3 regions of the Niveibacterium sp. genome follow, and region 3 is predicted to be linked to each of the others. Evidence: predicted binding sites of a transcription regulator. Region 3 holds the regulator's gene; each other region holds the start of a gene.
What was found. Region 3 encodes FNR, which switches genes on or off when oxygen is low (the NO sensors DNR and NnrR bind a similar motif). Its sites were predicted from a motif close to TTGANCTAGNTCAA; they were not measured.

Region 1 (9,972 bases), on a different contig from region 3:
CACGACCGGTTTGCGGTAGTGCAGCGCGAAGCCCTCGTAGGGGCCGTAGCCGATCACGGTGCTGACATGGGCCGGGCCGACGAAGCCGTCGAGCGCGACGCGCGATGGATCGCCCTCCGATTCCATGATGTGCACCATCGCGGCCGGCGTCAGCACATGGTTGCAGAACACGCTGAAATTGGTGAGGCCGAGCGCGGCCGCCTGCTGGATCACCACCGCCGTCATCGGCGTGGTCGTCTCGAAGCCGATGCCGAAGAACACCACCTCGCGATCCGGGTGCTCACGCGCGATGCGCAGCGCGTCGTCGCAGGAATACACCATGCGCACGTCCGCCCCCTGCGCCTTCGCCCGCATCAGCGAGAGCCCGCCGGAAGCCGGCACGCGCAGCGTGTCGGCATAGGTGCAGAGGATCACGCCCTTGTCGCGCGCCAGCTCGATTGCGCTGTCGATGCGGCCGATCGGCAGCACACAGACCGGGCAGCCGGGGCCGTGGATCATCTGCACGCCGGGTGGCAACAGATCAAGCAGACCGTAGCGCGAGATCGCGTGGGTGTGACCGCCGCAGAACTCCATCAGCCGGTAGCTGCGGCCGGGCTGCGCTTCGGTTGCGAGCGTCGCGGCGAGCTTGCGGGCGATGTCGCCGTCGCGGAATTCGTCGATGTACTTCATGCTCAGGCCAGCGGCGGCGTCAGCAGGCGTTCGCCCGCCATGGCGGCATCCAGTTCGGCGAAGGTGGCCAGCGTCAGCGCGGCTTCCTCCGGGTCGAGCCGCCCGATTGCAAAGCCGACGTGCACGATCACATAGTCGCCGACCGCCACGTCTTCCACCAACGCCAGCGACACCTCTTTCTGGACGCCGGAGAGTTCAATGCGCGCGCGGTCGTCAGCGAGCAGTTCGACAACGCGGGCAGGTATCGCAAGACACATAAGCAGTCCTCAGGGGGTGCCGGCCTTTAGCCGGTCGCTTTCTTGGAGCGTGCGTCGGGCAACCCAGGCCTGCCCTAGCGCGAGGCCGCCATCGCCAGGCGGTGCGGCCTGTGCTTCCAGCATCTGCAGCCCGCGGTGCTGCAGTGCGCGGCGCAACCCGCGCGCGAGAATCGCGTTGAGGAAGCAGCCGCCGGCACAGACCACGGTCAGGATTCCTTGCGACTCTGCCGCAGCGCCGACCCAGTCCGCTAGGGCATAGATCAAGGCCGCGTGGAATAGCGCGGCGGCCTGCTTGACGTCGGTCGCCTCAATGAGTTCGGCCAGTGTCGGAGAGAGGTCCAGCTGTACGCAGCCGGTGCTAGCGTCAAGCTTGTGCAGTGGTGTTCGCAGGTCGAAGGGGCCGAAGGCTTGCGCCAGCCCTTCCAGCCGCATCGCGGCCTGCCCCTCGAAGCTCATGCGAGGCTGCACGCCCAGCAGCCCCGCCGCGGCGTCGAACCAGCGCCCCATGCTGGTCGTCGTCGGTGCTTGGCCGCGCAGCATCTGTGCGACCGCTGCGGCGCCGGGTTCATGGGCGAAGCGCCTAGCGATTTCGTCACCGCGGCCGAGCAGGGCCAGCGCGGCGGCGCCCATGCGCCAGGGCTCGCGCGCCGCGCGGTCGCCGCCCGGCATGGGCAGCGGACGCAGGTGGCCGAGGCGCTCGAAGCTCGCGCCATCGACACGCAGCAATTCGCCGCCCCAGGGTTGGCCGTCGGTGCCGAGGCCGACACCGTCCAGCGCCAGGCCGAGCACCGGCGCATCGAGCCGGTGTTCCGCCAGCACTGCGGCGATGTGGGCATGGTGGTGCTGCACGCCCAGCGCCGGCACCTGCCAGCGTTCGGCCAGTTGCAGCGCGAGCCGGGTACTGAAGAAGTCCGGATGCAGATCGTGCGCGAGCGCCTCGGGCCTCACCTGCAGCAGCCCGGTCAGGTGATCGACCGCTGCCTCCAGCGCGCGGCAGTTGGCGACGCGGTCGAGGTCGCCGATGTGCTGGGACAGGAAGGCTTGATCGCCGCGGGTGAGGCACAACGTGTTCTTGAAGAATCCGCCCAGTGCGAGCACGTCGTGGTTCGAGTTGGCGGGCGCAAGCGGTATCGCACGCGGCGTGTAACCGCGTGCGCGGCGGAGGAACTGCGGCCCGGTTTGACCCGGTAGCGGCCGGACGACGCTGTCGTCGCAGCGGATCAGGATCTCGCGGTCGTGCAGCAACCATGCGTCGGCGATGCCGCGCAGGCGATCAAGCGCTTCGCTGTCGTCTGTGATCAGTGGTTCGCCCTGGGGGTTGGCGCTGGTCATCACGAGTGCCAACGGCTGCGCTTCGGCGAGCCAGTCGGTGCCGGCTGGTCGCCCCGCCGCTTCATGGAACAGCAGGTACTGCAGCGGCGTGTAGGGCAGCATCGCGCCCAGCCACCCGAGGCCGGGCGCGACGCCGGGCAGGCGTGCATCGGAGTTCCCGCGCTTGGGTAGCAGCACGATCGGGCGGGCGACATCATTCAGTGCGGCAGCTTCCGCCGCGCCGGACTCTGCGAGCTCTACCAGCGAGGCGAGGTTGGCGACCATCACGGCGAGCGGCTTTTCTTCGCGGCTCTTGCGCGCGCGAAGCTTCTCCACCGCGCTCGCGTTGCGCGCATCGCAGGCAAGGTGGAAGCCGCCCAGACCCTTGATCGCGACCACGTCACCGCGGCGCAGGTGCGCGAGCGCTTCTGCCACCGGATCGACGGCCGGGCTCACGGGCAGCGCCTTGCCGTCGTCCGCTGCGCGGAAGAAGCTCAGCTGCGGGCCGCAGCTGGGGCAGGCGTTCGGCTCGGCATGGAAGCGCCGGTCACGTGGCGCACGATATTCCGCCAGGCACGCCGGGCATTGCGCGAAGCGCGCCATGCTGGTGTTGGCGCGGTCGTAGGGCAGGCGCGCGGCGATGGTGTAGCGCGGACCGCAGTCGGTGCAATTGATGAGGGCGTAGCGGTAGCGGCGGTTGGTCGGGTCGAAGAGCTCGGCGAGGCAGGCGGGGCAGATGCAGAGGTCCGGCCCGATCGTCGCGCGCTGCGTGCCGCCCGCTTCGCTGTCGAGAATCTGGAAGCCTGCCTCTTGGCCAAGGCGTTCGCAGGGTTCGACCTCCAGCGTGTCGATCTGTGCGGAAGACGGGGCATCGGTTCGCAGGCGCGCTGCGAAGGCGTCCAGCACGGGCGCGTCGCCCTGTATTTCGATCGTGACGCCGCTTGCGTCGTTGCGGACCCAGCCGCTGAGCTTCAGCGCGTGCGCGAGGCGATGAGTGAAGGGCCGGAAGCCGACGCCCTGAACAATGCCGGTGACGCGCAGCCGCCGGCGGATCATCAAGCGGCCGGGGCCTTCGTAACGGCGGCCACGCCGGCCCCGAGCCAGTCCAGCCAGACCTCGCAGCCCTCACCGCTGCGTGTCGAGAGCTGGATCACAGGTAGATCCGGCCGTACCTGCCGCGCGTAGCGCACGGCGAGATCGACATCGAAGTCCAGATGCGGCAGCAGGTCGATCTTGCTGATCAGCAGCAGATCGGCGGCGCGGAACATGTCCGGGTACTTCAGCGGTTTGTCCTCTCCCTCGGTGACCGAGAGGATCACGACCTTGTGCGCTTCGCCCAGATCGAAGGCGGCCGGGCACACCAGATTGCCGACGTTCTCGATCAGCAGCAGCCCGTCGGAGGGCAGCTGCGCCTGCTCGGCGAGCTGATCCGCCGCTTGGGCGACCATGTGGGCGTCGAGATGGCAGCCCTTGCCAGTGTTGATCTGTACCGCAGCCGCGCCGGTCGCGCGGATGCGCTCGGCATCGAAGGCGGTCTGCTGATCACCTTCGACCACGGCCACCGGTGAGCGCGTGCCCCAACGCCGGATCGTATCGACCAGCAGCGTGGTCTTGCCGGAGCCCGGGCTGGACACGAAGTTCAGCACGAACAGCCCGCGCGCAAGAAAGCGGCTGCGGTTGGCGTTGGCCTGCGTGTCGTTGTCAGAGAGGATGTCCTGCTCGATGCGCAGGATCTGCGCCTCGCTGGTGCCGGGGGCATGGCGGGCGTCGAGGGGGCCGTGTGCCGGGCGGAATGCCGGGGTGCTAGCCGGCGCGGCGGCACTGCGCCGCGGCCGTGCATAGCGCATTCCGTGTCCGTCGATCTGGGCGTCACCGCCTCCGCATCCGCAGGTCACACACATCGCACCATCTCCGATTCTTGCCCGATCCCGTGTCGCCCCAATCAGGCGGGCTCGCCGGGCTCGATCACCACATCCACGACTCGCATCTGGTCGCCGTCCGTCACCTTCAGGCGGAATCCGGCGCAATCTGGGCAGGGCATGCCGATCTGCTCCAGTTCGACCTCTGCTGCGCAGGTCTCGCACCAGGCCCGGCCGGGCCTGCGCTGAACCTCGATGCTGGCCGTTTCGGCCAGCGTGCCGCGGCTGACGACCTCACAACAATATTGCAGCGTCTCCGCCTCGACATGCGCCAGCGCACCGATTTCCAGCGCGATGCGGGTCACCCGCCGGGCGCCTGCCTTGCGGGCCGCCCCCTCGACGATTCCGATCACGCGTTCAGCCAGAGACAGTTCATGCATCGGCGCATTCTCCAACATCCACGACCAGCGGCCGCGGCAGCTTGGCGCTGATCTGACCATCGTCAAGTGTGCCGGGGCCGCCGTCCGCGCGGGCAGTGTGGCCAGCCAGCGCGTGCGCCAACACGCGCGCGTATATGCATTTGGCGAGCCCTGCAGACTGAAGACCCCGGTTCCCACTTGTGCCCCGAATCGGCGAATTGTCGGCGCGAAAACATTGATCCCTGTCTATTTGCAGCGATTCGAATGCGCTGATGATGAAAGTTTGAGGCGCGCAGGCGACGCACTCCCCGCTGGCGGCTTCCTTCACCTTGTCAGGAGTTTACGCATGAACCGGTTTGTCATCGCCGAGGCGAGCAAGTGCATCGGCTGTCGTACCTGTGAGATTGCCTGTGCGATGGCGCATCCGGTCGGAGACTCCGGCGATGGGCTGACTCCGCGGACCTTTGCGCCGCGGTTAACGGTGGTTCGCAGTGGCACGATCACGACGCCGATCCTGTGCCGCCAGTGCGATGACGCACCCTGCGTGCGCGCCTGCCCGAGCGGCGCAATTGTTTATGCGCAGGACAGCGTCCAGGTGTTGCAAGAGCGCTGCGTCGGCTGCAAGACCTGTGTGGTGGCATGCCCCTACGGCGCGATGACGGTGGTGACAACGCCTGCGGCGGCGGCTTCGGACTCGGTGCTTGCATCGCGCAAGACCAAATCCGAGGCGCAGAAATGCGATCTCTGCATCGATCGTGCCGAAGGCCCGGCGTGCATTCCCTCATGCCCGACCAAGGCGCTGCACCTGATCGACAAGGATCGCATGGCCGCGACGCTGCGCAAGCGTCAGGCCCAGGCGGCGCTCGATCTGGCTGCCGGCGTGCAGTTCTGAACTGAATTCGAATCCCTCCCGGAAAAGGACTTGTGAGATGAAGAAGGTCATTACGGTGTGTCCGTACTGCGGTTCGGGCTGCAAGATCAACCTGCTGGTCGAAGGCAACAAGATCGTCGGCGCCGAGGGCGCGAACGGTGTCACCAATGAAGGCGAGCTGTGCCTGAAGGGCTACTACGGCTGGGACTTCCTCAACGACACCAAGTTGCTGACGCCGCGCCTGACCAAGCCGATGATCCGCCGCCAGCGCGGTGCCGACTTCGAGGCCGTGTCCTGGGATGAGGCAATCGACTTCGCCGCGACGCGCCTGAAGGCGATCAAGGCCGCGCACGGGCCGGATTCGATCATGGTCACCGGGTCGTCGCGCGGCACGGGCAACGAGTCGAACTACATCGCGCAGAAGTTCGCTCGCGCGGTGATCGGCACCAACAACATCGACTGCTGCGCGCGCGTCTGCCACGGCCCCTCGGTGGCCGGCCTGATGGTCACGCTGGGCAACGGCGCGATGAGCAACTCGATCAACGAGATCGAAGACACCAAGTGCATCCTGGTGTTCGGCTACAACGCGGCCGATTCGCACCCGATCGTCGCGCGCCGCATCATCAAGGCCAAGGAGAAGGGCGCCAAGATCATCGTCTGCGACCCGCGCTACATCGAAACCGCGCGCCTTGCCGATCTGTACCTGCCGCTGAAGAACGGCACCAACATGGCGCTGGTGAACGCCTTTGCCAACGTCTTGATCAACGAGAACCTCTACAAGCCCGACTTCGTCGCGCAGTACGCCGAAGGCTTCGAGGAGTACAAGGCGGCGGTCGCGAAGTACACGCCGGAATACACCGCCGAGATCACCGGGCTTGATCCGCAACTGGTGCGTGATGCGATGCGCATGTATGCGGGGGCGCCGAGCGCGACGATCCTGTGGGGCATGGGCGTCACGCAGTGGGGGCAGGCGGTGGATGTGGTGAAGGGACTATCGAGCCTCGCCACGATCACCGGTAATCTCGGCCGGCCGAACGTCGGCGTCGGTCCGGTACGCGGTCAGAACAACGTGCAGGGCGCTTGCGACATGGGCGCGCTGCCCAACACGCTGCCGGGCTACTACCCGGTCACCGATGCCTCAGCGCGCGAGAAGTTCGCCAAGGCCTGGGGTGTGCCGAGCATCCCTGCCGAGAAGGGTTTCGGCATCACCGAAGTGCCGCACAAGATCCACGAAGGCAAGCTCAAGGCCTACTACATTTTCGGCGAAGACCCGCTACAGACCGACCCGGATCTGGGCATGCTGCGCGAGGCCTTCTCGAAGCTGGAACTCATCATCGTGCAGGACATCTTCATGACGAAGACCGCGATGATGGCCGACGTGATCTTCCCGGCCACGTCCTGGGGCGAGCACGAGAACGTGTTCTCCAGCGCCGACCGCGGCTTCCAGCGCTGCTACAAGGCGGTCGATGCGAAGGGTGACGTCAAGGACGACTGGGAAATCCATAGTCTGTTGGCGACGGCGATGGGCTACCCGATGAAGTACAACAACGCGCAGGAAATCTGGGACGAGCTGCGTGGCCTGTGCCATCTGTATACCGGTGCGACCTACGAGAAGATGGCCGACCTGGGTTATGTGCAGTGGCCCTGCGAGAGCGAGGACCACCCCGGCACGCCGTGGCTCTACAAGGGCAACAAGTTCGACACCCCGAGCGGCAAGGCACTGCTGTTCGGCACCGAATGGCGCCCGCCGCTGGAGAAGGTGGATGCCGATTACCCGCTTGGCCTCTGTACGGTGCGCGAGGTTGGCCACTACTCCTGCCGTTCGATGACTGGCAACTGCACCGCGTTGCAGACGCTGGCCGACGAGCCGGGCTATGTGCAGATCCATCCGGACGATGCGAAGACCTATGGCGTCAAGGACCAGGCCCTGGTCTGGGTGTCGTCGCGCCGCGGCAAGGTGATCACCCGCGCCAACCACAACGACCGCGTCAACAAGGGCGCGGTCTACATGACCTACCAGTGGTGGATCGGCGCCTGCAACGAACTGACCGTCGATCACGTGGACCCGATCTCCAAGACGCCGGAGTACAAGTTCAGCGCGGTCAAGGTTGAAGCGATTGCGGATCAGGCCTGGGCTGAGAAGTATGTCCAGACTGAGTACAGCAAGATGAAGGCCGGCATGCGCAAAGCGGCCATGGCCGACTGACCGCCGCGGCGGCCGGGCTTAACCGCCCGGTCGCCGCGTTTCGCTCCAACAGAAGGACGTTCATGTCCGACGATGTGTTAGAGAGCCTTCCGGACGCCTTGCAGGAGGTCCGCATCCTGCGCCACTCGCCAGGCGGCGTGGAGGACTGCGCCGACGAGGTCGCGGAAGAAGTTCCGGTCGCGCTGGTGTTCAACGGCATCTCGCATGCAGTGATGATGGCGACACCTGCCGACCTGGACTGTTTCGCACTGGGCTTTGCGCTGTCGGAGGGTATCGTCAAGGACCGGCACGAGGTCTTCGATATCGAGGTGCTGCCACATGCAGACGGCGTCGAGGTGCAGCTCCAAATCGCGCAGTCCGCATTTGCCTGTTTGAAAGCGCATCGACGCAGCCTCACCGGGCGCACCGGCTGTGGCGTGTGTGGCACCGAGAGTCTGGGGCTGCTCGATCTGACACCGGAGCGGGTGAGTGCGGCGCCGACGTTCGAGCTCGATCATCCGCGCCTGCAGCGCATCCTTGAAGGTTTGCCGGCGCAACAGGCGCTGACGCGCGCGACCGGATGCGCACACGCGGCCGCCTGGTGCGATGCGCAAGGCGAGATCGTGCGTGTGTTCGAAGACGTCGGACGGCACAACGCGCTCGATAAGCTCTTCGGCTGGATGGCGAAATCCGGCGTTGCGCCGTCGAGCGGTCTCGTCTTCCTCACGAGCCGCGCGAGCTACGAGTTGGTGCGCAAGTGTGCGCGCATGAACGTGCCGGTGCTGGCAACCATATCGGCGCCCACGACGCTGGCAATTCGGATCGCGCACGCGGCCGGCATTCGCCTGCTGAGCTTCTGCCGCCAGAACGGCTTCGTCGAGTACCCGGCCACACATGTGACGCCAAGCCCCTGATTCGATCACGCGCAGCGTGGCTTTCGAGTAGGCGGCGCTGGCGTTTGAGTCACTGAAAACAAAAAGCCCCGGGTTCGCACCCGGGGCTTTTCTTTACGACTTCAACCGAAGCGATCAGGCAACCTTCTTGCCGCCCTTCTTGGCAGCCACCGGAGCGGCTTCTGTCTCTTCTTCGCGTTCGTACGCTTCGACGTAGGCGCGACCGTAGTAGCTGTCGAGCAGGATCTGCTTGAGTTCGCTGATCAGCGGGTAGCGCGGGTTGGCGCCGGTACATTGATCGTCGAACGCATCTTCGGCCAGCTTGTCGACCTTGGCGAGGAAGTCGGCTTCGGACACGCCAGCAGCCTGGATCGATGCCGGGATGTTGAGGGTCTTCTTCAGGCCATCAACCCACTCGACCAGCTTCTCGACACGCTCGTGGTCACGCGACGCTTCGATGCCGAGGTGACGGGCGATCTGGGCGTAGCGGGCAACGCTCTTCGGACGGTCGTACTGCGAGAACGCAGCCTGCTTGGTCGGGATGTCGACCGCGTTGTAGCGGATCACGTTCGAGATCAGCAGCGCGTTGGCCAGGCCGTGAGCGATGTGGAACTCGGCACCGAGCTTGTGCGCCATCGAGTGGCAAACACCCAGGAAGGCGTTGGCGAACGCGATACCGGCGATGGTCGCGCCGTTATGCACTTGCTCGCGGGCCTTCGGATCCTTGGCGCCATTTTCGTAGGCGGAGGGCAGGTAGTCCTTCAGCAGCTTGAGCGCTTGCAGGGCTTGCGCGTCCGAGTACTCGTTGGCCATGATCGAAACGTAGGCTTCGAGCGCGTGGGTCACGGCGTCGATACCACCGAAGGCGGTCAGCGACTTGGGCATGTTCATGACCAGGTTCGCGTCGACGATCGCCATGCTCGGCGTCAGTTCGTAGTCGGCGATCGGGTACTTCACGCCGGTCACTTCGTCGGTCACGACGGCGAACGGGGTGACTTCCGAACCGGTACCCGAGGTCGTTGGCACCGCAACCATCATCGCCTTGACGCCCAGCTTCGGGAACTTGTAGATACGCTTGCGGATGTCCATGAAGCGCAGCGCGAGGTCTTCGAACGCGACTTCCGGATGCTCGTACATCACCCACATGATCTTCGCAGCGTCCATCGGCGAACCACCGCCCAGCGCCAGGATCACGTCCGGCTGGAAGGCGTTGGCCAGCGACAGGGCCTTGCGCACCACGGCCAGCGTCGGGTCGGCGGCGACTTCGAAGAACACTTCGACTTCCATGCCCAGGCTCTTGAGCAGGCGGACCGGCTCATCGACATAACCGTTTTCGAACAGGTAACGGTCGGTCACGATCATGCAGCGCTTCTTGCCCTGCAGGTCGTCAAGGGCGAACGGCAGACAGCCGCGGCGGAAGTAGATCGACTTCGGAAGTTTGTGCCACAACATGTTCTCGGCTCGCTTCGCAACGGTTTTCTTGTTGATCAAGTGCTGGGGACCGACGT
Region 2 (9,972 bases), on a different contig from region 3:
CGACATCACGATCGAACAATGCGACGACGCGGCTGTGTTGCCACAGCGGCTGGGCCGGGTGGCCCGGCTCGCCGAACTGCGGCACTTCGTCAGGCGTGCCTGCATCGGCGTCGTCGATTGAAACCGACAGCGCCCCCGCGTCCATCAGCGCTTCGGAGAGTGTTTCCGCATGCGCTTCATCCGCCTGAACGGCAACCTGCAGCCACATCGTCGTGTTCCTCAGTCTTTCTTCGCCAGCTTCGCTTCGAGATAGTGAATGCTGGTGCCGCCGCGCATGAAGTTGCCGTCATGCAGCAGTTCCTGGTGCAGCGGAATATTGGTCTTGATGCCTTCGACCAGCATCTCGGACAGCGCTATGCGCAGCCGGCGGATCGCCTGCTCGCGGGTGTCGCCGTACGAGATCACCTTGCCGATCATCGAATCGTAATTCGGCGGAATCGTGTACCCGTTGTACACATGCGAGTCGACGCGAATGCCCGGGCCGCCCGGCGTGTGCCAGTTGGTGATCTTGCCCGGCGACGGCGTGAACTTGAACGGGTCTTCGGCGTTGATGCGGCACTCCATGGCATGACCGCGCAGCACCACATCCTTCTGCGTGTAGCGCAGCTTCTCGCCGAAGGCGACGCGGATCTGCTCCTGCACGATGTCGATGCCGGTGATCATTTCGGTGACCGGGTGTTCGACCTGCACACGGGTGTTCATCTCGATGAAGAAGAACTCGCCGTTCTCGTACAGGAATTCGAAGGTGCCCGCGCCGCGATAGCCGATGCGCTTGCAGGCGTCGACACAGCTCTTACCGACCTTTTCGATCAGCTTGCGATCGATGCCCGGCGCCGGCGCTTCCTCGATCACCTTCTGGTGGCGGCGCTGCATCGAGCAATCGCGTTCGCCAAGGTAGATCGCATTGCCGTGCTGGTCGGCGAGGATCTGGATTTCCACGTGACGCGGATTCTCCAGGTACTTTTCCATGTAGACCGTCGGGTTGCCGAACGCGGCCTGAGCCTCGGTGCGGGTCATGGTCACCGACTGGATCAACGCGCCCTCGGTGTGCACCACGCGCATGCCGCGGCCACCACCGCCACCGGCGGCCTTGATGATCACCGGGAAGCCGACCGCGCGCGCGATCTTGGTGATTTCCTTCGGGTCGTCGGGCAGTGCGCCACCGGAGCCGGGCACGCAGGGTACGCCGGCTTCGATCATTGCCTGCTTGGCGCACACCTTGTCGCCCATCATGCGGATGGTGTCGGGGCGCGGACCGATGAAGACGAAACCGGATTTCTCCACGCGCTCGGCGAAGTCAGCGTTCTCGGACAGGAAGCCGTAGCCCGGGTGGATCGCTTCCGCATCGGTCACTTCCGCTGCGGCAATGATGGCCGGCACGTTCAGATAGCTTTGGGCCGACGGTGCCGGGCCGATGCAGACGGATTCGTCCGCGAGCTTGACGTACTTGGCCGAGATATCGGCCTCGGAGTGCACTGCAACCGTGCGGATGCCAAGCTCGCGGCAGGCGCGCAAGACGCGCAGCGCGATCTCGCCCCGGTTTGCAATCAGGACTTTTTCAAACATGAGGCATGTGTCCGTGAAAGGTGAATAGGGTCGGTAGGGGGAGGGCTTGCGCCCGAACCCTTAACCGATCACGAACAGCGGCTGGCCGTATTCGACCGGCTGGCCGTTTTCAACCAGGATCGCCTTGATCGTGCCCGTCGCGTCGGACTCGATCTCGTTCATCAGCTTCATCGCTTCGATGATGCACAGCGTGTCGCCGGTCGAAACCGACTGGCCGAGTTCGACGAAGGGCTTCGCCCCGGGCGCCGACGTGCGGTAGAAGGTGCCGACCATCGGCGACTTGACGACATGGCCCTCGGGCTGTGCCGGCTCGGCCGGTGCAGCGGCGGCTGCGGCAACCGGTGCGGGCGCTGCCGCCAGCGGGGCCGGCGCAGCGTAGTAATGTGCCTGGGCGCCATTCGGTGCGCCGAGATGCTTCGCGATGCGGACTTTTTCTTCGCCCTCGGTCACTTCCAGTTCAGAAATGCCCGACTCCTGGACGAGGTCGATCAGCTTCTTGAGTTTTCTCAGGTCCAATTTATTACTCCCTCACGTGGATGCCGGCCCGCCTTTTGTCAGGGGAGGCGGTGACGGCTTAGTTTTCGCGAATGCGGTTGAGTGCGTATTCGAGCGCGAGCACATAGCCCTGCGCGCCGAGGCCGCAAATCACGCCCACCGCGATCTCCGAAAAGTAGGAGTGATGCCGGAACGGCTCGCGGGCGTGGATGTTCGACAGGTGCACCTCGATGAACGGGATCTGCACCGCAGAGAAAGCGTCGCGCAGCGCGACGCTGGTGTGGGTGTAACCACCCGGATTGATCAGGATGAAGTCCACGCCTTCGCTGCGCGCGGCCTGCACCCGGTCGATCAGCTCGCCTTCGTGATTGCTCTGGAAGGATTCGAGCAACACGCCATCGGCACGCGAGCGGGCCGTGAGCATGTCGTGGATGTCCGCCAGCGTCGTGCGGCCGTAAACCTCCGGCTCGCGCGTACCGAGCAGGTTCAGGTTCGGCCCGTGCAGCACGAGGATGCGGCGCTGCGGCGGTGCGGCAGAAGTGCCCTTCGATTTGCGATTGGAGGTCGCCATAACCGACAAGTTTGCCGGAAATCGACGAAGATGACTACCGTCGAGGCAGGAACCAACGAAAATAACCCGCCGCATTCATGCGGCGAGTTCGCTGCACGATGCCACTCGAAGCCCCGCTTTGCAAGCGTGAAGGCGGGCTGATCAGCGCTGAATCAGATCCTGCAGTAGTTTCTCCAGCGCATCCTCCTTGAACGCGCCGAGTTTGGTTTGTGCGACGCGGCCGTCGGGGCCGATCACGATCGAAAACGGCAGCCCTTGCGCGGCATTGCCGAGCGCGACGCTGAGATCGACCAGCTCTGCGCCGCCGATCAGCAGCGGAAACGAGAGCTTGTTGGCGGCGGCGTAATCGCGCACGGCATCGGCTTCGTCGATGCCGATGCCGACGATCTGCACGCCTTTACCGCCCCATTTCCGCTGCGCCGCGTCGAGCAAGGGCATTTCCTTGCGGCAGGGCGGGCACCAGGTTGCCCAGAAGTTGATCACCAGCACTTTGCCCTGCCATTGCTGAAGGGCTTGGGGTCGGCCGTCCGAATCTGGCAGCTTCAATGCCAGTAGTTGCTGACGGGCGCCATCGCTCACTTTCGGCGCGGGCGTAGCCTGGTCGATATGGCTTTGGGCGCGCCATCCGGCGTAGCCAGCGATGGCCGATACGCCAATGATCAGCGCAGCGGCAATGCCGCGTCGTGCAGAGGGATTCATTCTTCGCGTTGGGCCGATTCGGCGAGCAGGGCTTCGACGGCGGGCAGTTTGGCACGGTCCGAACCGTTGCGACGCGGGATGCGCTCGGCGAGGGGGCCGAACACGCAAAGCTTGACCGGCACTTCGTCCCACTCGAAGGCGAGGATGGCCTCGGGCGACTCCGGGCCGGGTCTACGCACTTCGCGGTGTTCGTAGTCGAGCGCCTGATTCAGCAGGAAAATCTCGACTTCCTTGGCGCTGTCGGCGAACAGATCGATCTCGACTTCCGAAAAGCCGTTTGCTGAGCCATCCAGTACCGCGCCAGTGAGTGCCGGGCGCCAGGGCGCGAGCAGGCGCATCACCTCGCAGGCGGTTTCGCGCATTGTTTCCAGACGTTCTTCGTGTTCGTCGTCGGGGTAAAGCGCTTGGTACTCGCGCAGCGCGGCGTCGATTTCCGCGTTGTTCGGCATCGCTTCGCCTTCGGTCACGCCGAGCTGGCGGGCGGCCTTGCGCTTGGCGAGGCCGTAGTCGGCGATACCGTCTTCGGCCATCAGTCTGGCGGCCAGTGCGGCAACGTTCTGGCGCAGCGAACTGCGTTGGGGCGGTGCATCGAGCGGCATCGGGGTGGGGCGCGGGGCCTCGGCTACAATTGGGCCTATTCTAACCACTCCCCGCGCGCGCTCTCCGGGCTGCGCTGTTTCTGATGCACATTCACATTCTTGGTATCTGCGGCACCTTCATGGGCGGCATCGCCTTGCTCGCCCGCGCAGCAGGCCATCGCGTCACCGGCTGCGATGCCAATGTCTACCCGCCGATGAGCACGCAGCTGGCCGAGCAGGGGATCGGTCTGATCGAAGGCTTCGATCCGTCGCAGCTGGATCAGGCGGCGGATATGTACGTGGTGGGCAACGCGGTGTCGCGCGGCAACCCGCTGCTCGAAGCGATTCTCGACCGCGGCCTGCCTTATACCTCCGGGCCGCAGTGGCTGGCCGAGCACATCCTGCCGGGTAAATGGGTGCTGGCGGTTGCCGGTACGCACGGCAAGACGACCACGACATCGTTGCTGGCCTACCTGCTGGAATCGGCCGGGCTGAACCCGGGCTTCCTGGTTGGCGGTGTGCCGAAGGATTTCGGTGTGTCGGCACGGCTCACCGAATCGCCGTTCTTCGTGATCGAGGCGGACGAGTACGACACGGCGTTCTGCGACAAGCGCTCGAAGTTCGTGCACTACCGCCCGCGTACAGCGATCCTGAACAACCTTGAGTACGACCACGCGGACATCTTTCCGGATCTCGCCGCGATCGAAACCCAGTTTCACCACCTGGTGCGCACGATTCCGCGCCTCGGGCGCGTGATTGCAAACGGTGCCGAGGCGAGCCTGAAGCGCGTGATCGGCCGCGGCTGCTGGAGCGAGCTGGAATGGTTCGACGAGGCCGGCGCGTGGCATGCCCGCGAGGGTGACACTGCGGCGGAGGCGGTCTTTTCCTTGGGTGACGCGGAACTCGGCCGTGCCGACATGCCACTCGCCGGTTCGCACAATCGCGCCAACGCGCTGGCTGCGATTGCGGCGGCCCGCCACGTCGGTGTGCGTCCGCAGGATGCGATTGCCGCGCTGCCGGCTTTCAAGGGCATCAAGCGACGGCTTGAAGTGCGTGGCGTCGTGCGCGGCGTGACGGTGTATGACGACTTCGCCCACCACCCGACCGCGATTCAGACCACTGTTGAAGGTCTACGCCGGCGGCAGCCGCAGGGGCGCATTCTCGCGGTGCTGGAACCGCGCTCCAACACGATGAAGCTCGGCACGATGAAGGATCGTCTGGCACCCAGTCTCGCGCAGGCGGATTTCGTCTATTGCTATGCGAACAATCTGGGGTGGGACCCGGCAGAAGCGCTGGATCCGTTGGGTGACCGGGCGCAGACCTTTGAGTCGATCGATGAACTTGTGCGTGCTGTAGTGCAGCAATCCAGCGCGGGCGACCACATCCTCGTGATGAGCAACGGGGGCTTTGGCGGTGTTCACCAGAAGTTGTTCGATGCGCTCGCAAACACCTGATCCCTTGAGAGCAAAGCAGAAAGGCGCCTCCGGGCGCCTTTTGTTTTTGTGCTGTGTGAGCGGTGAGTGTTTAGGCAGATTGATATGGCGACGCAGCATGCGCGTCTGCGCAACACGTTGATATGAATCAACATTTGTTGCTGTCGGCGCCAGCGCTGTGGCACCATCAAAACAGGACGCGGAAGAACGGCCCGAAAGGGCGTCGTTCCCCCGCGCGGGAGTTGGAGTTGCGGCAAGCGGTCGTGTGAGGCGTCGCGAGGTCGGGTGCTCACGGACTGCAAAGCTGTCGTCAGAAGCAGCACTCATCCGGTGTTTTTCGAGGACCCATGAGGCATACCACTCGCGCATCAGTTCCACTCGCCATGGCGCTCGTCGCCGGCACCGCGTCGGCTGCCGACGCACGCTACAACCTCCAGCCCCCTGTTACTGGCATCGCCGAGCAGATCTACGGCATGCATTCGATGATGCTGGTGATCTGCCTGCTGATCTTCATCGGCGTCTTCGGCGTGATGTTCTGGTCGGTGTTCCGGCACCGCAAGTCCAAGGGCGCTGTCGCAGCCCACTTCCACGAGAACACCGCCGTCGAAATCGCATGGACCGTCGTGCCGGTGCTGATCCTGCTTGGCATGGCCTACCCGGCGACGAAGACTGTGATTTCGATGAAGGACACCTCGAACCCGGACATCACGATCAAGGCCACCGGTTACCAGTGGATGTGGGGCTACGACTACCTCAAGGGCGAGGGGGAGGGCGTGCGCTTCATTTCCACGCTGTCTACGCCTCGCGAGCAGATCGACGGCGGGGCGGCGAAGGGAGCCAACTACCTGCTCGAAGTCGACAACCCGGTGGTCGTGCCGGTGGGTAAGAAGATCCGCATCCTCACCACCGCGAACGATGTGATCCACGCCTGGTGGGTGCCAGCCTTCGGCGTGAAGCAGGACGCCATTCCCGGCTTCATCCGCGACACCTGGTTCCGTGCCGAGAAGGAAGGCGTCTATCGCGGCAACTGCGCCGAACTGTGCGGCAAGGAGCACGGCTTCATGCCGATCGAAGTGCATGTGGTGTCCGCCGCGAAGTACGCCGAATGGGTGGCGGCGCAGAAGAAGCGCATGGCCGCCGAAGCGCAGCCCGCGGCCCCGCAGGCCGCCGCCAACACGGCTGCGTCCGGTTGATCACGCACCGAATCCGAGACAGGAGCTAGAGCATGAGTGCGGTCCCACACGGCCTTGAACACGGACACGAACACCATCACCCGAGCGGGCTGATGCGCTGGATCACGACGACCAATCACAAGGACATCGGCACGATGTACCTGATCTTCAGCTTCATCATGTTCCTCTCGGGGGGCGTGATGGCGCTGACGATCCGCGCGGAGCTCTTTCAGCCCGGCCTGCAGGTGGTGCAGCCGGAGTTCTTCAACCAACTCACCACCATGCACGGGCTGGTGATGGTGTTCGGCGCGATCATGCCGGCCTTCGTCGGCTTCGCGAACTGGCAGATCCCGCTGATGATCGGCGCGAGCGACATGGCCTTCGCGCGGATGAACAACTGGAGCTTCTGGCTGTTGCCGCCGGCTGCGATCCTGCTGATCGGATCGTTCTTTGCGCCTGGTGGCGCATCGGCCGCCGGCTGGACGCTTTATGCGCCGCTGTCGATCCAGATGGGCATGGGCATGGACATGGCGATCTTCGCCGTCCATATCATGGGCATCAGCTCGATCATGGGCGCGATCAACATCGTCGTGACGGTGCTGAACATGCGTGCGCCCGGCATGACGCTGATGAAGATGCCGCTGTTCTGCTGGACCTGGCTGATTACCGCCTACCTGCTGATCGCGGTGATGCCGGTGCTGGCGGGCGCAGTGACGATGATCCTCACGGATCGGCACTTCGGCACCAGCTTCTTCAACGCGGCCGGTGGCGGTGACCCGGTGCTCTACCAGCATGTGTTCTGGTTCTTCGGGCACCCCGAGGTGTACATCATGATCCTGCCGGCTTTTGGCATCGTCTCGCAGGTTATTCCGACCTTCGCGCGCAAGCCGCTGTTCGGCTATGCGTCGATGGTCTACGCGACCGCTTCGATCGCGATCCTGTCGTTCATGGTGTGGGCACACCACATGTTCACCACCGGCATGCCGGCGACCGGCCAGCTGTTCTTCATGTACGCAACGATGCTGATCGCGGTGCCGACCGGCGTGAAAGTGTTCAACTGGGTCGCGACGATGTGGCGCGGCTCGATGACCTTTGAGGCGCCGATGCTGTTTTCGGTCGGCTTCCTGTTCGTCTTCACGATGGGCGGCTTCACCGGGCTGATCTGCGCGATCGCGCCGATCGACATCCAGATCCAGGATACGTATTACGTCGTGGCGCACTTCCACTATGTGCTGGTTGCCGGCTCGCTCTTCGCGCTGTTCTCCGGCGCCTACTACTGGCTACCAAAGTGGACCGGCCACATGTACGACGAGCGCCTCGGCAAGCTGCACTTCTGGTGCTCGATCATCTTCTTCAACATCACCTTCTTCCCGATGCACTTCCTCGGGCTGGCCGGCATGCCGCGGCGCATTCCGGACTACAACCCGATGTTTGCGGACTTCAATGCCATCGCCACGATCGGCGCCTTCGGGTTCGGGCTTTCACAGTTGATCTTCCTCTTCACGGTCATCAAGTGTGTGCGCGGTGGTGAGAAGGCCGCAGCCAAGCCTTGGGACGGTGCCGAGGGGCTTGAGTGGACGGTGCCGTCGCCGGCGCCGTACCACACCTTTGAAGAGCCGCTACTGATCAAGTGAGCCGGTCGATGACGAAGAAGAGCAGTGCGCGCAGCAATCTGAAGACAGCCATGGGGCTGGGCTCGGTCGCGCTGGTGTTCTTCTTTGGCGTGATGCTCAAGTACTGGTTGCAGAACCACCAATGAGCACACCGGAACGCGCCTCGGAAAATCGTCGTCTGTTGCTGCGGCTGGCGATCGCGGCGGTCGCGATGTTCGGTTTTGGTTTCCTGCTGGTGCCGTTCTACAACACGATCTGTGAGGTCACCGGCATCAATCGCCTGATGAAAGCGGATGCGCAGGCGGCCAACAGCCAGGTCGATGCCTCGCGCACGCTGACCGTCGAGTTTGACGCCAACACCCACGCGTTGCCGTGGCGCTTCTCGCCGCAGCAGTCGAGTGTGAGCACGCACCCCGGCGCACTGGTGCGGGTGGATTACGTGCTGGAGAACACCACGGACAAAACGGTGGTGGGGCAAGCGATCCCGAGCTATGGGCCACGCGTCGCCGCGCAGTACGTGAAGAAGCTCGAGTGCTTTTGTTTCCAGCAGCAGACCCTGGCGCCGCACGAGCGCCGTGTCATGCCGGTGGTCTTCGTGGTGGACGCGGCGCTGCCGGCTGAAGTGAATACCGTGACCTTGTCGTACACCTTCTTCGAGGTGGAAGGCGCTGCGCCTGTGGCCGCCGCGGGGCGGGCCGGGTGACGACAACGCCGCGGGCCGGCTTCCTGGCAACGCTGCGTGCGGTGTTGTGGTCGTTCATCGGTGTGCGCAAACGACAGGATTATCAGCAGGACGCGAGTTCGCTGAATCCGCTTGCGGTGGTGGTGGCGGGCTTGATCGCGGGTGCGTTGTTCATCTTCACGCTCGTGATGGTTGTGTCATGGGTTACGGCGTCGCCTTGAAGGCGCCGACATAAAACAGCATCGACAGGGAGACGCACAGATGAGCTCCACGCTCGAAAAGTATTTCGTACCCGAGCCCTCACGCTTTCCGATCTTCGGCTCCGCCGCCTTGTTGCTGATCGGTGCGGGTGCGGCGATGTGGCTCAACCGGGTATCGCCCGGTTCCTGGATGGTGGCGGCCGGGTTCGCGACGCTGATCTACATGCTGTTCGGCTGGTTCGGCCAAGTGGTGCGCGAATCCGAAGGCGGCAAGTACGGCGCGCAGGTTGACCGTTCGTTCCGCTGGAGCATGGGCTGGTTCATCTTTTCGGAGGTGATGTTCTTTGCGGCCTTCTTCGGCGTGCTCTTCTACGTTCGCGTGCTGGCCTTGCCTGAGCTGGGTTCCGGCAAGTCCGCGATGCTGTGGGACGGGTTCAAGAGTGCCTGGCCCAACGCCGGCCCTTACGCGGAAGAGGCCTTCACGCCGATGGCGGCGTGGGGGATTCCTGCCATCAATACCGCGATCCTGCTCAGCTCGGGCGTTACCCTAACTTGGGCGCACTGGGGTTTGTTGAAGGGTGCGCGAGGGCAGTTGATCAAGGGGCTTGTGCTGACGGTGCTGCTTGGCGTGATCTTTCTGTGCCTGCAGGCTTATGAGTACCACCATGCCTACGCCGAGATGAACCTCACGCTGGCATCCGGCATTTATGGATCGACGTTCTTCATGCTCACCGGCTTTCACGGCATGCATGTGACGATTGGCGCGACGATGTTGATCGTGATCCTCGCGCGCAGCATCAAGGGGCACTTTACGGCGGAGCGCCACTTCGCCTTCGAGGCGGTGGCGTGGTACTGGCACTTCGTCGACGTCGTGTGGCTGTTCCTGTTCGTCGTCGTCTACTGGCTTTGATCGCGGCGGGCGTCAGAGCCTGCCGTTGACCAGGCCGAAGTGATAGCTCGCCA
Region 3 (9,972 bases):
ATCTGCAAGGCATGGGCACCGCGCTGAAGAGTGTGAAGTGACGGAGGGGGCAGCCATGGACGCGACGACGATTCATTCGCTCTCTACGCTCGTCAGCTTCATCCTGTTCATCGGGATCTGCTGGTGGGCTTACAGCGGGCATACGAAGCGCCGCTTCGACGAAGCTGCCCGGATTCCGTTCGACGACGAGGAGGGTGACGTGCGCGTTGCCTCCTCGGAATCTAACAAAGGATGACGCATCATGAGTGATTTCATTTCCCCGTTCTGGGGCTACTACGTCACGGTGCTGGTCTCGCTGAGTCTGCTGTTCTGCGCGTTTGTGCTGTCACAGAACATGACCAAGAAGCAAGCTGGCCCCGTGGAGCTGCACGGTCACGTGTGGGATGAGAACCTGCAGGAGTGGAACAACCCGCTGCCACGCTGGTGGATGTACCTTTTCTGGATCACGATCTTTTTTGCGCTGGGATACTTCCTGCTGTTTCCGGGCTTTGGCTCCTTCGGCGGCAAGTTCGGATGGACGGCGCACGGGCAGTACGACCTGGAGAAGGCGAAGGCAGACAAGACATTCGACGACAAGTTCTCCCGCTTCGCTCAGATGGACGTGAAGGCGATTGCTGCCGACCCGGAAGCTCGCGAGATGGGTAAGCGCCTTTTCCTGACCTATTGCCAGCAGTGCCACGGTTCTGACGCCAAGGGTGCCAAAGGCTTCCCGAATCTGACGGATGCTGATTGGCTTTACGGTGGCGAACCGGACAAGATTGTCGAGACGATCACCGGCGGCCGCCAGGCTGCGATGCCGGTATGGGCCTCGCTGGGGGCAGACAACATCAAGGACGTCGCGAACTATGTGCGTTCCTTGTCTGGCCTCGCGAACGACTCGATCCGTGCTCAGCGTGGCAAAGACGTATTTGCGCAAAACTGCGTGGCGTGCCACGGCGCCGATGGTAAGGGCAATCAGGCAATGGGTGCGCCCAACCTGACTGACAAAGTGTGGCTGTATGGTTCGTCCGAGGCGACGATCGTCGAAACCGTAACCAAGGGGCGCGCGGGGCGTATGCCGTCGTTCAACGAACTCTTGGGCGACAAGAAGATCAAACTCCTCGCCGCTTATGTGTATGGGCTAAGTCACTCGGAGTCGGGCAAACAGTAAGCCTGGACTTCTCGCCGCGGGGTTTCGCGGTGTGCCGAGTAAGCCAAGATCACCCGAGCCTGTGCTCGGGTGACTTTTTTCTACATTACGAGTTTTGTGGGCTGAGGGGCCATGAACGATTCAGTGCAGCGTCCTGCCGAGGGGCATACGCCCAAACCGAAGGTCAAGCCAAAGACAATACCGATCCGCCCGGTCGAGACCCAGGAGGAGGAGCTCTACGAGGTCCGAAAAAAGGTCTATCCCCGAGCCGTTACCGGCATTTTCGCGACCTGGCGCTGGATTCTCGTTTGGGTCACTCAGATTGTCTTCTACGGCGGATGTTGGCTGGAGTGGAACGGCCGCCAGGCTGTCCTGTTCGATCTGACTCACCGCAAGTTCTACATCTTCGGGCTGGTCTTCTCGCCACAGGATGTTTTCTATCTCGCGATCCTGCTCATCATCTGCGCGTATGCCCTGTTCCTCTTCACGGCGATAGCGGGGCGCTTGTGGTGTGGCTTCGCCTGCCCGCAGACGGTCTATACGCAGATGTTCTTGTGGATAGAACAGAAGATCGAAGGCGGACGTAACCAGCAGATCAAGCTGGATTCGGCGCCATGGGGCCTGAATAAGGTAACGCGGAAGACGGCGAAGTACCTCGTTTGGGGGGCTCTGGCGCTGTGGACCGGCATCAGCTTTGTTGGTTACTTCACGCCCATCAAGGAGTTGCTGCCGAATCTTACGCGAGGCCAGCTCGGTGGTTGGGAGATGTTCTGGATCGCTTTCTATGGCGGCTTCACCTATCTGATGGCCGGCGTGATGCGCGAACAGGTGTGCAAGTACATGTGCCCCTATGCACGTTTCCAGGGCGTGATGTTCGATCCGGATACCTTGGTCATCACCTACGATCAGGAGCGCGGTGATCCGCGCGGATCGCGCAAAAAAGCCAGCGACTATAAAGCGCAGGGCCTTGGTGACTGTGTGGACTGCGGCATCTGTGTTCAGGTGTGCCCCACCGGGATCGACATCCGGGATGGCCTGCAATACGAGTGCATCGGCTGTGCTGCCTGCATTGACGCTTGTGATCAGGTGATGGACAAGATGGGCTATCCACGCGGCCTGATCAGGTACTCGACCGAGAACGCCGTGAAGAAGCACTGGGGCCGCAAGGACATCATTGCGCATGTGATGCGGCCGCGTACCCTGATTTACACCGCGGTGCTATGCGGTATCTGCGTGGCGTTTGTGTGGGGTATCGCTTCCCGTCATTCGGTGCGGATGGACATCATTCGCGACCGCTCGGTGATGGCGCGTGAGGTGGAAGATGGTCTGATCGAAAACGCCTATACGCTGCAGCTGATGAACGTGGCTGAAAGTGCGCGCAGCGCCGAGATCTCGGTGACCGGCATGGAAGGTGTTCGCCTGATTGGCGATGCAAAGGTGCAGATGGAACCGGCCGCGACAAAAACGGTAACCGTTCAGGTGCGTGTGCCGCCGGATATCGCACCGAAGGGCGCCCACAAAATCTACTTCGAATTGCGCACCACCGACAACGAAGTAGTCCTCCGCGAAAAATCTACTTTCCTGATGCCATGAATCCGACAATGCATTCAACCAAGCCCCTCCGCCCCTGGTATCGGGAACCCTGGCCCTGGATTCTCATGGGGCTGCCCGGCACCGTAGTGGTGGCTGGTTTCATTACCTTCTACCTTGCCGCCCACAATACCGACGGCTTGGTCGTCGATGACTATTACAAGGAAGGCCTGGCGATCAACCGCACGCTTGAGCGGCAAGAGACCGCCAGGCGGGCAGGGCTCAAGGGCGAGTTGACGGTCGAAGGAGGCGGAGTCTCTCTCGTCTTGAGGGCGAATGAGGGCTACGTGATGCCGAGTCAGTTGCGTCTTCGCATTGCCCACCCCACGATCGCTGGCCAGGATCAGCTAGTCACTCTTGTTCGCACGGACGACGTCTATCGTGGCGTGATGCATCCGCTTGCTGCGGGGCGTTGGCAGTTTCTGGTTGAAGACGAAGCGCAGACCTGGCGGATTGCAGTCAGTGCGCCGGTGCCGACTGCCACCGCGCTTGCGCTGAAGCCGGGCGCTTGACAAGAGAATCGGACCGGCGACGATAATGCTTCGCCCAGCATCGCGTATGTTGGGCGGGCGCCGCGCCAGATCATGGGCCGGCTCGTTCTGTAGCGGAGAGTCGGTTGGCGCGCTCAATGGCAGCACGTCGGCCCTGGAGGCGAACGATGCAGAAACTGGTTCTGGTTCTTTGGCCCTCGTTCTGGGTCGCGGTGGTCGCTGAGGCCCTTTTCTTCACCGTAATCAACCCGGCCGAGTTCTATCTCTTCGGCGCTCAGGTTGAGTTCTCACCGATCGCGACGTACTCGATCGGATTCGTTGGATTCTGGGCAATCTGCGCAGCATCAAGCTTGGCAACGCTGTTTTACATGCGCACGCCGCAGGAAATTAACCACCTGCCACCGCGTCCACATCACGGCGCGCATATGCATTGAGCAATGCGCCGTGCATGCGGCGCATTGCCTTTTCGGATCAGCGGTAGACCAGAACTGGCACCGTGGTGTGTGTCAGTACCTTCTGCGTTTCGCTCCCGAGCAGGAAGCCTGCAACGCCCTTGCGGCCGTGCGATGCCATGAAGATCAAGTCGCATCCGTGCGTCTTCGCTGCTTCGATGATGGCCTCGTAAGGCAGGTCGCTTACGGATGTGTCGCTATTGGAGGCGACGCCGGCTTTCTCGGCCTCGGCGCGCGCCAGCGCAAGAATCCGTTCAGCTTCCTTCTTTGTGGCGTCGACAAACTGGTCTGGCGTAACTGGCACCAGTAGCGCCCCTTCGCCGTAGAGCGGAATCGGATACTCCTGTTGGGCGAAGAAGAAGGTGATGCGCGCACCGGCCTCCTTGGCGAATTCGATCGCGCGTGAGACGGTACTGCTGGACAATTCCGACCCGTCCGTTGGAACAAGAATGTGTTTGAACATCTTCTGACCTCCGGCGATATACGGCAAATCGATCTTAGGCGGCGGCCATACGGAGGCGTTGACACCGGTCAATCGCGTGCTGCACCGCAATGTCCATTGCTTCCCCGCTGAGTAACATGAAATGGGGAGTTCAGGGCAGGAGGCATCATGGAATCGGGTGAAAACGCAGTCGTAGGCGGCGAAGGGCGTGCTGAAGAGCACAAGCTGTCGCTTGGCGTGGTGGGGCAACAGGTGGCTGCAAGCGTAGACCCCCTGGGCGTTGTTGCGCCAGTGGTGCATGCGCAAATCGCCTGGTGTCTGCATCCACTGGAGTTCGCCGAGCGCTGGAGCCGTTTTTCGGCGGACGCTTGGGCGCTGGCATGCAACAGTTTGTCGCGCGCCGCTGGCGCTCATGTTCCTGATGTGGTGCGTCCGCAAGCGGACGATACCCGGTTCTCCGATCCCGTTTGGTCGCAGAACGCTTCGTGGGCAGCGCTGAAGCAGTGGTATCTGCTGTCAACGCGGCATACGCAGGACATGCTGTATGCCACGCCGGGCTTGTCGGGCACCGAGCGACGCCGCGCTGCGTTCTGGTGGCGGCAGTGGCTGAACGCAGTTGCGCCGACCAATTTCTTGGCCCTGAATCCGGTTGCCCAGCGCGCCGCGGCCGCCAGCCAAGGTCAGACGCTGCGAGCAGGTTGGCAGAACTTTCTCGACGATCTGCGTGCCGGCGACATCCGCATGGCCGACCCGTCGGACTTCAAAGTCGGGCGCAATCTGGCAACGACGCCGGGTGAGGTGGTTGCTCGCACCCGTCTGGTTGAAGTGATCCACTACACGCCCACCGCCGATACTGTGCGCAGCATGCCGGTCGTGATCGTGACGCCTTGGATCAATAAGTTTTACATCCTTGATCTGACGCCTAAGAAGAGCTTGGTGCGCCATCTGCGTGACGCGGGCTTCGACGTCTACATCACCTCATGGAAGAACCCGGACGCTGCGCTGCGTGATGTCCGATTCGATGACTACCTGCAGGAAGGCGTCGCGGCTACGATCGAGACTGCCCGCGCACTGTCGGGTGCGGAGAAGGTGCACGCCGTCGGTTACTGCATCGGCGGCACCGCGCTATCGATGTACATGGCGTGGGCCAACCGCCATTACACGGCTGAAGCCATACCGGTTGCGCATTGGACACTGTTCACGACCCTGGTCGACTTTGCGAAGCCGGGTGATGTCGAGGTATTCATCGACGAGGGAAGCGTTCGCTATCTGACGCGGGCCATGGAGCAGCGGGGGTATCTCGACGGCCGCGACATGGCGGCCTCGTTCCGCCTGCTTCGGTCGAACCCGCTCATCTGGCAGTACGTGGTTCAGGGCTATCTGATGGGCGAGAAGCCGCCCTCGTTCGATGTGTTGTACTGGAACATGGATACCACGCGCATGCCCTATGCGATGCACGCCTGGTATCTGCGCGAGCTGTACCTGAGGAATCGCCTGATCGAGCCCGATGCGCTGACGGTTGCCGGTGAAGCGCTGGATCTTGGTCGGATCACGCAGCCGCTCTATGCCGTTGCCGCCGAAGATGACCACATCGCGCCCTGGCGGCAAGCTTTCCGGGTTGCCAACTTCGTGCGCGGGGACAAGCGTTTCGTGCTCTCGTCGAGCGGCCATATCCTCGGTATCGTTAACCCGCCGGTTCAGCCTCCGAAACGCGAGTACTGGATTGCGGCTGCGCACCGCACCGATAGCGCGCATGGTTGGAGGGGTCGTGCGGAGCACCGGGTCGGCAGCTGGTGGGATGATTGGTTCTGTTGGCTGGATGAGCGCTGCGGTGAACGTATCGCGCCGCCGCCAGTCAGCAATAATGACTTTCCTGCGCTGGCCGCGGCGCCCGGTGACTACGTCATGGAACGCTAGGGAGATCGATGGATTACCTGCTGCTCAAGCACCTTCATGTCAGCTTCGTTGTGCTTTCGGCAACGGGGTTCGTCGCGAGAGGTGTCGGTGTGTTGATGGGAGCAGGCTGGGTGCGTGGCCGGTGGGTGAGGGTGGTGCCGCACATCGTCGATACCGGTTTGCTGGGGTCCGCGGTTGCTCTTGCTTGGGCGCTTCGTGCTGCGCCGTTTCACGACGACTGGCTTACCGCAAAGGTGTTGGGCCTGCTCGCGTACATTGTGTTGGGCACATACGCGTTGAAACGCGGGCGCACTCGCCAAACAAAAGCGGCCGCGTTTGCGGCCGCTTTGCTGGTGCTGGGCTACATCGTGTCGGTCGCGCTGACAAAGCGGCCGAACCCCTGGGCGTGATCAGACGTTTGCGCGACCGATCAGACGGCGCAGACCATCGGCATCCAGAATCTGGATGTGCTTCTGGTGCACGCTGATAAGTCCGTCATCCTGAAACTTCGAGAAGGCCCGGCTGACCGTTTCCAGCTTCAGCCCGAGGTAGGAGCCGATCTCCTCGCGCGTCATGCGCAAATGGAACTCAGACGCTGAATAACCGCGCAAGCGCATGCGCTGCGACAGGTTGATCAGGAAGGCCGCAAGCCGCTCTTCCGCGCGCATTGAACCGAGCAGCATCATGATGCCCTGCTCGCGCACAATCTCGCGGCTCATGAACTTGTGGAACTGTCGCTGCAGCGGCTCGATCCGGCGCGAGAGTTCTTCGAGCCGCTCAAACGGGATCATGCAGACATCGGAATCCTCAAGCGCGACGGCATTGCACACATGCCGATCGCTCGAAATGCCGTCGAGCCCCAGGATCTCGCCGGCCATCTGGAAGCCGGTAACCTGATCCCGGCCGTCTTCGGTCAGGATGTCGGTCTTGAAGAAACCGGTGCGGATCGCATAGATCGCCTCGAAGGGTTCGCCAGCCCGGTACAGGTGCTGTTGCCGCTTGACCTTCTTGCGTGCCGTGATGAGGCCGTCGATCCTTTCGAGATCAACATCATCAAGACCAACGGGAAGACAAAGCTCCTTGAGGTTACATTGGGTGCACGCGGTGCGAAGATTGACGGCCGTCAGCGGAATCGTGGCGGGTTTTTCCAAGGCGGGTGCTCCAAGGGGGCTAGTTGATGGCAATCAAACGGCTCCGACCGAGTTCATGACACCTTCCGGCATCCACAGAGAGAAAAAATAAACAATGAATCAGAATGAGCAGACGCCGGTCTTCGACCGCGATCTCATCCAACGTTTTGACGTTTCCGGTCCGCGCTACACGTCGTATCCGACTGCGGACAGGTTCCACGAGGGCTTCGGGCGTAGCGACTACGCAAGACATCTTGGTCTGCGCGCGCAGGGCGGCCTGAAGAAACCCCTCTCATTATATTTCCACATTCCATTCTGCGATACGGTCTGCTTCTACTGCGCGTGCAACAAGATCGTCACGAAGGATCACAGCCGGGCCGAGCGCTACCTGCGCTATCTTGACAAAGAGATGGGCCTCGTCGCCGGACAGCTTGCCGGCTCGCACGAAGTTTCACAAATGCATTGGGGCGGCGGCACGCCAACATTCCTCTCGGACAGCGAGATCCGCGATTTGTTTCGCTCGATTCGTCGCCATTTCACGCTGATGCCGGGGGGTGAATATTCGATTGAGGTTGACCCGCGCCGTGTGTCGGCCGAGACGGTTGCGTTGCTTGGTGCGGAAGGCTTCAACCGCATGAGCGTTGGGGTGCAGGACTTCGATCCCGTGGTGCAGAAAGCTGTGAACCGCATCCAGTCTGTCGAGGAGACTGCGGCAGTCATCGCTGCGGCGCGGGCGAATGGCTTCCGCTCGGTGAGCATCGATCTGATCTACGGCTTGCCCTTCCAGAGCGTTGAGCGCGTCAGCCAGACCCTCGACCGTGTGCTCGAAATCGGGCCGGATCGGCTGGCGCTTTACAACTACGCCCATCTGCCGACGCGCTTCATGCCGCAGCGGCGGATTAACGCCGACGACTTGCCGAGTGCGGATCAGAAGCTTGAGATCCTTGGTATGGCGATCGCGAAGTTGACCCAGGCGGGCTACGTGTTCATCGGCATGGATCACTTCGCGAAGCCGGACGACGAGATGGCGGTGGCGCAACGCAACGGCCGGCTGTACCGCAATTTCCAAGGCTATTCGACACACTCGGACTGCGATCTGCTGGGGTTTGGCGTCTCGTCCATCGGCAAGGTGGGCCCGGCTTACGCACAGAGTGCGAAGACGCTTGAGGCTTACTACGAAACGCTCGATCGCGATGAACTGCCGATCGTGCGCGGCTACGAGATGACGTTCGACGACCAGCTCCGCTATGCCGTCATCCAGAGCCTTATGTGCCATTTCTCGCTCGATTACGCGGCCTTCGAGCAGGCGTGGGGGATCAACTTCGCGGAGTATTTTGCCGTCGAGATCGAAGCCTTGCGGGCGCGCGAACGTGACGGGCTCTGTGTCGTGACCGACAAAGGCGTTGAGGTAACGGTCCCTGGACGCATGTTGGCACGTGTGCTTGCGATGGTGTTCGACGCACATCTGCGCGGTGATCGCGAGGTTGTTCGCTACTCCAAGGTGATCTGAGCGCGGGGCGGCCGCTAAACTTACGGATTGCCCCTCGGGGCGGTACCGGGATGTTGCGTGATGCCTGAAGCGGGATACCTTGCTGCGGCGCTGATTGGTTTGCTGGGTGGAACGCACTGCGTCGGCATGTGCGGCGGATTGGTTGCCGCACTGACGGTCAACGCGCCGGGGCAGGCCCGGCGCATGTGGCCGATCCATCTGGCGTATAACCTTGGGCGCATCAGCAGCTATACGTTTGCCGGTACCGTACTCGGTGCGATTGGCTCGACCGGCTTTCTGCTCAATCGCTTGCTGCCGGTGCAGATCACCTTCTACGTGCTGGCGAATCTGCTGCTGGTACTCCTCGGGCTGTATCTGGCGGGCGTTACTGCGCCACTTGCGCCGATTGAGCGGCTTGGCGGCCGCTTGTGGGCGAAGTTGCGGCCGTACGGTGCGCGCTTCATTCCGGCACGCACGCCGCTCAATGCCTATCCGCTTGGCTTGGTATGGGGGTTTGTGCCGTGCGGCCTGGTCTACAGCATCCTCGCGACGGCCTTGGTGTCCGGCTCCGCGGCACGCGGCGCGATGCTGATGTTGTCGTTCGGCCTGGGAACCCTGCCCAACCTGATGCTGGCCGGATTGTTTGCTGCGCGGCTACGCAGTTGGTTGCAGCGGTCGTGGCTGCGTTTTGGCGCCGGGCTCGTGGTGCTGGGCTTCGGGGTATTCGGGTTGGCGAATGCAGCCACCTTGGGTGGCAAACTGTGGCAGGGCGTGATCTGCCACGTATAAGAAAGGGATCGCAATGAAAATCCTACTTGCTACGGATGGTTCTGCGGCATCGCTTGCCGCCGTGGACGCGCTGCTGCGCGCGGTAAAGTTCTTTGCCGCGCCGCCCGCGATCGTGCTGGTTACGGTGCATAACCCGGTACCAATGACCTTTGCGACTCGCCATGTTGAAACGAGCGCGCTGGACCGTTACTACAGCGACGAAGGGCGGATCGCGATGGCGCCGGCGGCAAGCCGTCTGCGTGCGGCCGGGCTGAGCTTCGAGGAGCAGGTTTTGATCGGGCACCCCGCGGAAACAATCGTCGCGTTTGCGGTCGACCGGGGGTGTGACTGGATTTGGTTGGGGGCGCGCGGGCACAGCGTGCTTGAGAAAGTGTTGATCGGGTCGGTGGCGGCGCGAGTGGTTCAGCTTGCCCACTGCCCGGTGATGGTGGCGAGGTGACGACGATGGATACTGCGAAGATTTCGGTTGGCGGCATGAGCTGCCAAGGTTGCGTGCGTTCGGTGGAGCGGGTGCTGCTGGCGCAGCAGGGTGTTGCTGAGGCGCAGGTATCGCTGGAGTTGAAA

Region 1: the regulator FNR is predicted to act here: its motif matches at 4,751-4,764, upstream of hypA (hydrogenase maturation nickel metallochaperone HypA).
Region 2: the regulator FNR is predicted to act here: its motif matches at 5,481-5,494, upstream of coxB (cytochrome c oxidase subunit II).

The regions. Positions count from the first base shown of each region.
Region 1 covers NZ_JAYRDJ010000003.1:50,243-60,214, forward strand. The annotation lists gene hypD (hydrogenase formation protein HypD) at 1-669, opposite strand, end outside; gene ACE3P0_RS03985 (HypC/HybG/HupF family hydrogenase formation chaperone) at 672-926, opposite strand; gene hypF (carbamoyltransferase HypF) at 936-3,293, opposite strand; gene hypB (hydrogenase nickel incorporation protein HypB) at 3,293-4,138, opposite strand; gene hypA (hydrogenase maturation nickel metallochaperone HypA) at 4,180-4,554, opposite strand; gene ACE3P0_RS04005 (4Fe-4S dicluster domain-containing protein) at 4,862-5,407, shown strand; gene fdhF (formate dehydrogenase subunit alpha) at 5,445-7,592, shown strand; gene fdhD (formate dehydrogenase accessory sulfurtransferase FdhD) at 7,655-8,485, shown strand; gene adhE (bifunctional acetaldehyde-CoA/alcohol dehydrogenase) at 8,600-9,972, opposite strand, start outside.
Region 2 covers NZ_JAYRDJ010000010.1:78,357-88,328, forward strand. The annotation lists gene prmA (50S ribosomal protein L11 methyltransferase) at 1-208, opposite strand, end outside; gene accC (acetyl-CoA carboxylase biotin carboxylase subunit) at 220-1,566, opposite strand; gene accB (acetyl-CoA carboxylase biotin carboxyl carrier protein) at 1,627-2,082, opposite strand; gene aroQ (type II 3-dehydroquinate dehydratase) at 2,141-2,632, opposite strand; gene ACE3P0_RS09090 (TlpA family protein disulfide reductase) at 2,774-3,331, opposite strand; gene ACE3P0_RS09095 (hypothetical protein) at 3,328-3,930, opposite strand; gene mpl (UDP-N-acetylmuramate:L-alanyl-gamma-D-glutamyl-meso-diaminopimelate ligase) at 4,014-5,363, shown strand; gene coxB (cytochrome c oxidase subunit II) at 5,690-6,535, shown strand; gene ctaD (cytochrome c oxidase subunit I) at 6,568-8,148, shown strand; gene ACE3P0_RS09115 (cytochrome c oxidase assembly protein) at 8,270-8,830, shown strand; gene ACE3P0_RS09120 (DUF2970 domain-containing protein) at 8,827-9,030, shown strand; gene ACE3P0_RS09125 (cytochrome c oxidase subunit 3) at 9,071-9,919, shown strand; gene ACE3P0_RS09130 (DUF2909 domain-containing protein) at 9,932-9,972, opposite strand, start outside.
Region 3 covers NZ_JAYRDJ010000007.1:76,923-86,894, forward strand. The annotation lists gene ccoO (cytochrome-c oxidase, cbb3-type subunit II) at 1-41, shown strand, start outside; gene ACE3P0_RS07210 (cbb3-type cytochrome oxidase subunit 3) at 56-235, shown strand; gene ccoP (cytochrome-c oxidase, cbb3-type subunit III) at 242-1,150, shown strand; gene ccoG (cytochrome c oxidase accessory protein CcoG) at 1,262-2,722, shown strand; gene ACE3P0_RS07225 (FixH family protein) at 2,731-3,231, shown strand; gene ACE3P0_RS07230 (hypothetical protein) at 3,378-3,644, shown strand; gene ACE3P0_RS07235 (universal stress protein) at 3,682-4,125, opposite strand; gene ACE3P0_RS07240 (PHA/PHB synthase family protein) at 4,273-6,021, shown strand; gene ACE3P0_RS07245 (SirB2 family protein) at 6,030-6,410, shown strand; gene fnr (fumarate/nitrate reduction transcriptional regulator Fnr) at 6,411-7,151, opposite strand; gene hemN (oxygen-independent coproporphyrinogen III oxidase) at 7,246-8,640, shown strand; gene ACE3P0_RS07260 (sulfite exporter TauE/SafE family protein) at 8,701-9,408, shown strand; gene ACE3P0_RS07265 (universal stress protein) at 9,422-9,847, shown strand; gene ACE3P0_RS07270 (heavy-metal-associated domain-containing protein) at 9,853-9,972, shown strand, end outside.